Variovorax paradoxus B4: one gene and its partner. Each later gene encodes a partner of the first gene's protein in a complex. Links are inferred from orthologs where the notes say so. Each region holds a gene or a part of one and is shown in the gene's direction. Other genes may lie near its edges.

Evidence for each region.
Region 2: the proteins of sbcB (region 1) and ssb are in contact, whole or in part, in a crystal structure (PDB 3C94), measured with the Escherichia coli proteins. The link is inferred for Variovorax paradoxus B4 from one-to-one orthologs.

What each region holds. Positions count from the first base shown.
Region 1 is NC_022247.1:3,060,359-3,065,315, reverse strand. The notes cover bases 297-3,296. They hold sbcB (exodeoxyribonuclease I), read left to right. Parts: upstream 297-1,076; coding sequence 1,077-2,516; downstream 2,517-3,296. Other genes in these bases: VAPA_RS14260 (alpha/beta hydrolase), read right to left, coding at 2,656-3,296; cls (cardiolipin synthase), read left to right, coding at 297-1,076. Also shown: more of cls, read left to right, coding at 1-296; more of VAPA_RS14260, read right to left, coding at 3,297-3,570; VAPA_RS14255 (sterol desaturase family protein), read right to left, coding at 3,567-4,427; VAPA_RS14250 (EF-hand domain-containing protein), read right to left, coding at 4,429-4,719; VAPA_RS14245 (hypothetical protein), read right to left, coding at 4,743-4,957. UniProt on the Escherichia coli protein: Degrades single-stranded DNA (ssDNA) in a highly processive manner.
Region 2 is NC_022247.1:493,167-497,198, forward strand. Bases 1-2,695 are described here. They hold ssb (single-stranded DNA-binding protein), read left to right. Parts: upstream 1-919; coding sequence 920-1,471; downstream 1,472-2,695. Other genes in these bases: uvrA (excinuclease ABC subunit UvrA), read right to left, coding at 1-772; VAPA_RS02280 (sensor histidine kinase), read left to right, coding at 1,598-2,695. Outside these bases: more of VAPA_RS02280, read left to right, coding at 2,696-3,586; VAPA_RS02285 (GFA family protein), read right to left, coding at 3,599-4,030. UniProt on the Escherichia coli protein: Plays an important role in DNA replication, recombination and repair. Binds to ssDNA and to an array of partner proteins to recruit them to their sites of action during DNA metabolism. Acts as a sliding platform that migrates on DNA via reptation.

The sequences.
Region 1 (4,957 bases):
CGGGTGGCGCGCGCACCTTCGACGCCATTTTTGACGCGGTGCGCGCGGCGCGCGACCACATCCATCTCGAGTACTACATCTTCGAGCCCGACAAGATCGGCACCGCGTTGCGCGACCTGCTGGTGGAACGCGCCCGGCAGGGCGTGGCCGTGCGCCTGCTGCTCGACGCACTGGGCTCCAAGCGCATCGGCCGCAAGTTCATGGCGCCCCTGCATGCCGCGGGCGTGCAGGTTGCGCTTTTCCACGACACGCGCATCGGCCGCCGCCTGCGCCCGGTGACCAACTACCGCACCCACCGCAAGATCGTGGTGTGCGACGGCCGCGTGGGTTTTACCGGTGGCGTGAACATCACCGACGAGGAAGACAAGCGCACCCGCCCCGACGCCTACCATGACGTCCACCTGCGCATCGAGGGCAGCGCGGTGCGCTGGCTTCAGACCACCTTTCTCGAGGACTGGACCTACGCCACCGGCGAAGATCTGCGCAACATCGACCACCTGATGGGCGCCATGCTGCCGCAGGTGGAAGCCGGCGACATTCCGGTGCAGATCGTGACCAGCGGCCCGGACAACATGCTGGAACCCATCCACCGCATGCACGTGGAGGCGATTCATTCGGCGAGCGAGCGGGCATGGCTCACCACGCCTTACTTCGTGCCCGGCGAGCCCGCCATGATGGCGCTCACCAGCGCGGCGCTGCGTGGCGTGGACGTGCGCCTTCTGGTGCCGCGCCGCAGCGATTCGGCCATTGTGAGCGCGGCCGCGCGCTCCTACTTCGACGAACTGATCGCGTCTGGCGTCAAGGTATGGGAGTACAAGGCGCGCATGCTGCACTCCAAGACCTTGGTGGTCGACGACCATTGCGCGATGATTGGTACCGCGAATTTCGACAACCGCAGCTTCAGGCTCAATTTCGAAGTGAGCGCGGTGGTCTACGGCCCCGAGCTGGCACGACCCCTGGCCGCGCAGTTCGAGACCGACCTCCACAGTTCCGGCGCGGTGCGCGCCCACCGGCCGCAAAGTTTCTGGCGCCGCCTCGGCGACGCGCTTGCACGATTGTTTTCCCCCTTGCTCTGAATGAACCACACCTTTCTCTGGCACGACTACGAAACCTTCGGCGCCGTGCCGCGCCGCGACTGGCCATCGCAGTTCGCCGCCATCCGCACCGACGCCGAGCTGAACGAGATCGGCGAGCCGCTGATGATCTATTGCAAGCCGGCGCCCGATTACCTGCCCAGCCCCGAGGCCTGCCTGATCACGGGCATCACGCCCCAGCTCTGCCTCGAGCGCGGCATCCCCGAGCACGCCTTCGCCGCGCAGATCGAGAAGGCTTTCTCGCAGCCCGGCACCATCGGCGTGGGCTACAACACCATCCGCTTCGACGACGAGGTCACGCGTTTCCTGTTCTGGCGCAATCTCATCGATCCATATGCGCGCGAGTGGCAGAACGACTGCGGACGCTGGGACCTGCTCGACGTGGTGCGCCTCACCTACGCGCTGCGGCCCGAAGGCATCGAGTGGCCGAAGAAGGAAGACGGCAAGCCCAGCTTCAAGCTCGAAGACCTGGCGCGCGCCAACGGCCTGCTGCACGAGTCGGCGCACGATGCGCTTTCCGACGTGCGCGCCACCATTGCCTTGGCGCGGCTGATTCGCGAGCGCCAGCCCAAGCTGTTCGACTTCGCTTTCGGCCTGCACAAGAAGGACCGCGTCGCCAGCGAGCTCGGCCTGCCGGCCATGCGCGAGACGGCCCGGCCTTTCCTGCACGTGTCGGGCATGTTCCCGGTCGAGCGCGGCTGCCTCGGCGTGATGTGGCCGCTCGCGAGCCATCCGACCAACAAGAACGAACTGATCGCCTGGGACTTGGCCCATGACCCCAGCGAGCTGCGCGACCTCGACGTCGAGACCTTGCGCCTGCGCCTGTTCACGCGCACCGCCGACCTGCCTGAAGGCGTGGTCCGCCTGCCGGTGAAGGGCATTCACCTCAACAAGTCGCCGATGGTGGTCGGCAACCTGCGCACGCTGGCACCCGCGATGGCCGAGCGCTGGAACGTCGATCTCGATGCGGCGCTGCGCCACGCGGCCATCGCACGCGAGCTGCCCGACATGAGCGCCATCTGGTCGCAGGTGTATGCCCGCCCCAAGGAGGCGGCGCCCGATGTCGACGAAGACCTCTATGGCGGCTTCGTCGGCAACGGCGACCGGCGCCGACTGAACCAGCTGCGCGCGCTGTCGCCCGAGGAACTCGCCAAGGACCGCACCGGTTTCGACGACGGGCGGCTCGAGGAAATACTCTTTCGCTACCGCGCGCGCAACTGGCCCGAGATGCTCGGCGCAGGGGAGGCCGAACGCTGGGAGATGCACCGCGCGGCCAAGCTGTTCGACGGCGAGGGCGGAGCGCGAACCATCGAAGCGCTGTTCAGCGAAATCGATGCGCTCTCGGAAACAGTCGACGAACGGGGCGAGGAACTGCTGGGCGCGCTGTACGACTATGCAGAGGCCATTGCGCCTTCTCGCTAGCCGGAAGGCGGTCGACCGCATGACCATGGCCGCGCATGGCCGCGCATGGCCGAATGCTGGTCGCCGGTTTCATGGTCTCGATGCTGGCGGCTTGCGGCGCGTTGCAGCCTGCGCCGCGTCAGGCCGCCGATGCCGCGGCCTACCGCGCCTCGACGCTCGGCGCCTGCGATGAAGGCGGTGATCGAGTGGCCGGCCGGGCAGGTTTGTCGACCGATCGAATGAACGCGTCCACGTCGGCGGTATAGGCGCCAGGCAGACCCAGTTCGGCATCGATCGCCGCGTGCGAGAGATCCAGCGGCAGCAGGTCCGCCCGGCCACCGGCCGAGGCCACGCGCGCGGCGAACTGCCGCGCCTGCGCGCAGGAGCCGTCGCGCCGCTGCGTCGAGCACACCAGGAGCATCGGCGGAGCGTCCGGCGCGAGTGTTTCGGTCGGCGACACCGCACGCCAGAGCGCCGCATCGTTGCCGAACACGCGATCGTAGAACGGGAGGTGGCGGCGCTGCATCAGCGCCACCGTGTCGAGGGCGGCGCTGTCGAGCGCAACCGTTGCGAGCCAGCGGCGGGCGCCTTGTTGCCGCGCGATGGCAGACGAGGCGCCGATCAGCGCCACCAGATGTGCGCCGGCCGAATGCCCAACGAGCACTAATCTCGAAGGGTCGGCGCCCCAGGAAGCCGCATGGGCCTGCGCTGCGGCCACTGCGCGGGCGACGTCTTGCGCCTGTTCCAGCGGCGTCACCTGCGGCACGAATCGATAGCCCACGGATACCAGGATGAAACCCTGCCCGCGTACCCAGTGCTCGACCTTGCGGTCCACCACCGAGGCCGCGCCCTTGTTTCCGAACATCCAGGCGCCGCCGTGCACCATCACGAGCACGGGTGCGCCGCGGGGCTGCTGTGGGAGGTAGACGTCCATGCGCTGTTGCGCGTCCGGGCCATAGGGCATGTCGGCGAGCAGGCGCACGTTGGTGGTCGACGGCGTCGGACCCGCCTCTTGCGCCACGGCCGGCGGCAGCGCCAGCAGCAATGCCATGCAGACCATCGGCAGACGCTTCACGAGGAGACTCCCGGAGGACCGAGCAGGATCGAAATTCTTGCGCCCCAGCCCTTCGCCCTCCAGAGGTCGCGCCCGAGGCGCCCCCATTCGTGGAAGGCGATGCGCAACGGATTGTGGGTGCGCAGCGGGGTAGTGAGTCCGTAGCGGATCGGAACGTCGGCGCGCTCTTGCACGAAGGTACCGAACAGCCGGTCGAACACGATCAGCACGCCGCCATAGTTGCGGTCGAGGTACTCGGGGTTCGAGGCATGGTGCACCTTGTGGTGGGTCGGCGTGTTGAAGATCCATTCCAGCGGACCCAGGCGCGGCATCCACGGCGCGTGCAGCCAGAACTGGTAGAGCAGGTTGGCCGCGAGCGCGGCCAGCACCGCCAGTGGCGGAAAACCCAGCCACACGAGCGGTGCGAAGAAGAGCGCGGTGCCGGTGAGCTTGCCCGTCCAGCCCAGTCGCAGCGCGGCTGCCAGTGTCAACTCGTTGGGCGAGTGATGCACGGCATGCGTGGCCCAGAACCAGCGCACCCGGTGCGCCGCGCGGTGGTACCAGTAGTAGCAGAACTCCTGGCCCACGAAGAGCAGCACGAAGGCCGCGGGCGTCGACAGCGCGATGGTGTCCACGCGATGCGCATGCGCCCAGGCCAGCACAGGCGCGGCAATTGACAGCCCCGCCGCATCGACGGCACGCCGGCCCACCGCATCGGCCAGCGAGGCGCCGTAGGCGCGCCAATCGTAGGAGCGGCGCCGCACGAAGCTCTGGACCAGGCCTTCGAGCGTGGCTGCGGCCAGCACGAAGAAGAGCAGTCCCGCGAGCCAGGGCGCCAGCTCGGGACCCATCGACGACCGGACCGTGTCGAAAGACATGCTATGGCCTCCGGCCGCTGCGCGGCCGCGCAGCGGCGTAGGCCTCGATCTGCGCCATCGTCACGGCGCCGGCCCGCGTGCTGTCGATGGCATCGAAGTCGCGGTAGACCCGCGGCATCTTGCCGCGTGCTTCGTCGCGCGTGAGGCGGCCGTCGGTATTGCTGTCGGCGGCCGCGAAGCGCTTGTGCAGCTCGGTTCGCAGCTGGGCCGTGCGAGAGGCGTCGGCTGTTTGCGCGCAGGCGGCGAAGGAGCTGGCTGCCAGCACCAGGAGCCATGTGCATCGGGTTTTCATGGGGCGTGCGTTCTCGTGTCCGTTCAACGGCAGGCAATGACTGCGCCGCTTGCGCTGTAGCAGGTTGCGGTGTGCGTGACGCCGCTGCCGGTGCCGTAGCTGGTGCTGCTGTGTACGCTGTTGCCGGTGGTGGCGCTGGTGGCGACGCTGCTGCGGCTTTGTGTGACCTGGCCCGAGGCGTCGCGCGTCGCGCTGCCGCTGCTCTGGACGCTGCCGCGGCTGCCGGCCGCCGAGAGGC
Region 2 (4,032 bases), 2.6 Mb from region 1 along the record:
CGGCCAGGCGCTGCTGCATGTCGGGGCGCGCGCGCAGCCGGTCGATCACCACGTCGATGTCGTGCTTTTCGGTCTTCTTGAGCTTCGGCAGGTCGTTGTATTCGTACGTTTGCCCGTCGACGCGAAAGCGCACGTAGCCCGCGGCCTGCATTTCGGCGAAGAGCTCGAGGAACTCGCCCTTCTTCTCGCGCGCCACCGGCGCCAGGATCATCAGGCGGGGCTCGTCAGGGATCGCGAGCGTGGCATCGACCATTTGCGACACGGTCTGCGCCTGCAGCGGCAGGTGGTGCTCGGGGCAGTAGGGCGTGCCGGCGCGGGCGTAGAGCAGGCGCAGGTAGTCGTGGATCTCGGTCACCGTGCCCACGGTGGAGCGCGGGTTGTGGCTGGTGGCCTTCTGCTCGATGCTGATGGCGGGCGACAGGCCCTCGATCACGTCCACATCGGGCTTGTCCATGAGCTGCAGGAACTGCCGCGCATAGGCCGAGAGGCTTTCCACGTAGCGCCGCTGGCCTTCGGCATACAGCGTGTCGAAGGCCAGGCTCGACTTGCCCGAGCCCGACAGGCCGGTGATCACCACCAGCTTGTTGCGCGGGATGTCGAGGTCGACGTTCTTCAGGTTGTGGGTGCGGGCACCGCGGATGCTGATGCGCTGCTGCGCAAGCACCGCGCCGAGGTAGGTGTCACGTTCGAGTTCCGCGTCGCGTGCGCGCTCCGCGAAGTCTTCAATGGCTTTGGAATTCAAGGGGGCGATCGTCCGAGGGCAACCGGACATGATAGTCCGAGCGGCATTTCATGGCGAGCGGGCGGGTTGCGGCGGTTTTACGGAGACGGTGCTTCGAAGGGGTCCCGGCCGGCCGGCATCGGGCACAATCTAGGGTTCTCTTCCTCCTCCTTCATCTACTTATCAGGGGCAGTGCATATGGCATCGGTCAACAAAGTCATCGTCGTCGGCAATCTGGGGCGCGACCCCGAAATGCGTACCTTCCCGAGCGGCGACCAGGTCGCGAACGTCACCGTGGCCACCACCGATCGCTGGAAAGACAAGCAAAGCGGCGAAATGCGCGAAGCCACCGAGTGGCACCGCATCGTCTTCAACGGCCGCCTGGCCGAAATCGCCGGCCAGTACCTGCGCAAGGGCTCGCAGGTCTATGTCGAAGGCAGCCTGCGCACGCGCAAGTGGACCGACAAGGACGGCATCGAAAAATACACCACCGAGATCCGCGCCGACCAGATGCAGATGCTGGGCAGCCGCCAGGGCCAGGGCGGCCCGTCGGGCGGCCCCGAGGACGACGGCGGCTACGCGCAGGGCGGCGGTGGCGGCGGCTACTCGCAAGGCAGCGGTGGTGGCGGTGGCTACGCGCCCCGCGCACCGGCCGCGGCAGCACCGCGTGCTCCGGCGCCGGCACCGCGCCAGGCTCCGGCCAAGTCGTCGTCGGGCTTCGACGACATGGACGACGACATTCCGTTCTGAGTTGAATCGCACCGTGGCTGAAGCCGTTCCATCGCTGCTTCAGCCGCGCGGCTTGCCGGGAACGCACCTGCTTCCGGCTGTTTTTCCTGAGCCGGACCAGGCAGGCCGCACGCGGATGAGCCTCGCATGAGCCTCGGATCTGCGCGCCGGCTGCATGCGCGGCTGCTCGAACACTTCTCCAGATACCGCTTCGCATCGTTCTGGGCGAACGTGGTGCTCGTTGTCTCGATAGCGCTGCTGGTGGTCATGGCCGCCTTTTTCAGCGCATCCGACGCTGGACAGGAAACCGCGGCGCTGCACCTGACGCATGCCGACTGGCAGGTGGAAGATGCGCCCGGCTTCCGTGCGATGCCGCTTGCCGTGGACGGCGAGGCCCTGCCTCCCGCCTGGCAGCCGGTCGAGCTGCCGCTGGCCCTGCCCATCGCCTTGCTGCGCCAGGCCGATGGCAGCACATCGACGGGCGAAACCCGCATCACCTGGCTGCGGCTTTCCACGCACGGCCTGCCTGCCACGCCGGCGCCGCTCGCGCTGTATGGCGCGCGCATCAAGACGGACGGCACCATTGCGGTGTATGCCAATGGACGGCTGGTCCACCGTGCCCAGGTGCAGGGGCCGTTGTGGAACAGCACCCGCACGCCGCTGTGGGTCTTGCTGAACAAGGCGTCCGACGGCGCGCCGTTGAACGAGATCCTCGTGCGGATGGAACACACGCAAAGCGCGCAGGTGGCGGTTTCATCGCTGTGGCTCGGTCCCGTCGAAGCGCTGGAAGCCCGGCATCGGATGCGGCAGTGGCTCCAGCAGGAGCTGCCGGCCATGCTCAGCGCGGCCTTCATGGCCGTGGGCGTGTTCGCGCTGTTCGTGTGGTTCAGGCGCAGCCACGAGACCGGCTACCTGCTCTTCTTCAACCTGGCGACCACGTCCTTCCTGCGCAGCCTGCATTTCTATGTCGGCGTTCCGGTCGCCAACGACTGGTTCGCCTGGCTGACCGTCAACTCCCTGTTCTGGCTGGTCGCGGTGGTGCACTTCGCGCTGCGCCAGCTGCATGGCCGTCGGCTCAAATGGCTGACCTGCGCGGTGGTGGCATGGACGGCCCTGACCGGCGTGCTGACGCTGCCGGGGCTTGCGATATTGAGGAACACGCCGCAGGTGACGCCGTTGATCTACATCGGCGCGGCACTGATGGGTGTCGCCGTTGCGCTCGTGGGTGGTGTCAGCGCCTGGCGCCGGTCCGGCGAAGGCCGCCTGGTGGCCGTGGGCATCGGCGTGTGCGTGCTGCTGGGCGTGTCCGACTGGCTGCTGCAGAACAATTTCGTGAGCCCCGAGGGCTGGTACCTGGGCGCCTACACCAACGCGGTCACGTTCAGCGTCTTCGGGGTGCTGATGTACCGGCGCTACGTCAGTGCCATTGCCGAGGTGGAGCGGGTCAACGCCAGCCTGGCCCGGCGCCTCGAGGCCCGCGAAGCCGAGCTCGAGCTCAGCCATCGGCGGCTGCGCGAGGTCGAGAAGATGCAAACCATCAGTGACGAGCGCCAGCGCCTGATGCAGGACATGCACGACGGCCTGGGCTCTTCGCTGATCAGCGCCATCCGCTCCGTGGAAGGCGGCAGCATGAGCGACGACAAGGTTTCGCAAATGCTCAAGAGCTGCCTCGACGATCTCAAGCTCACCATCGATTCGATGGAGCCGCTCGAGGACGACCTGTTGCTGCTGCTGGCCACGCTGCGCTACCGGCTCGGGCCTCGGCTCGAGAGTTCGGGCGTGGCATTGCAATGGGAGGTGCAGGAGCTTCCGGCGCTGGACTGGCTCGACCCGACCAGCGCACTGCACATCCTGCGCATCGTGCAGGAGAGCATCGCCAACGTGTTGCGCCATACCCGCGCCACCGGGATCCGGGTGGGCACCGAGCGCCAAGCGTCGGGCGTGCGGGTGAGCATCGAGGACAACGGCCAGGGCTTCGACGTCGAGAAGGCCATGGCCGGCGCCGGCGGTCGCGGCATGCAGAACCAGCAGCGGCGGGCGCAGGCCATCGGGGGGGCGGTCTCGTGGCGCTCGGGGCCGCAGGGCACGCTGTTCACGCTCTGGCTGCCGCTCAAGCGTGGGGAGCGGGTGGCGTAGGAGAGGCGGGACTCAGCCGGCGTCGTCGACGTGGCCTGTGTATTGGGGCAGGTTGTCGGTGATCGTGAACCAGGGCGCCTTCGAGCCCACGAAGATGTGCGCGCGCGGGCGGATCGAAGGGTCGTCGACCAGCGTGCCCAGGGTCACATGCACGAACAAGCCGTCGCGCACCACCGAGTAGAGCAGCGAGCCGCATCGGCGGCAGTGCACGTTGCCCGCGTCTTCCTCGCCGAAGACCAGGAGTTCGTCCTGGCCTTGTGCAATGGCCAGCTTGTGCCGCGCGATGCCGGCGAAAGGCTTGAAGGCCGAGCCGGTCGCGCGCCTGCAATCGGCGCAGTGGCAGTTCAGCGCATAGGCGAACTCGTCGGCCACGGTGTAGCGGACCGCGCCGCAGAGGCACTGGCCGGCGAGCGTACGGGGGGCCGCGTTCTCGGGGCTGCTCACCG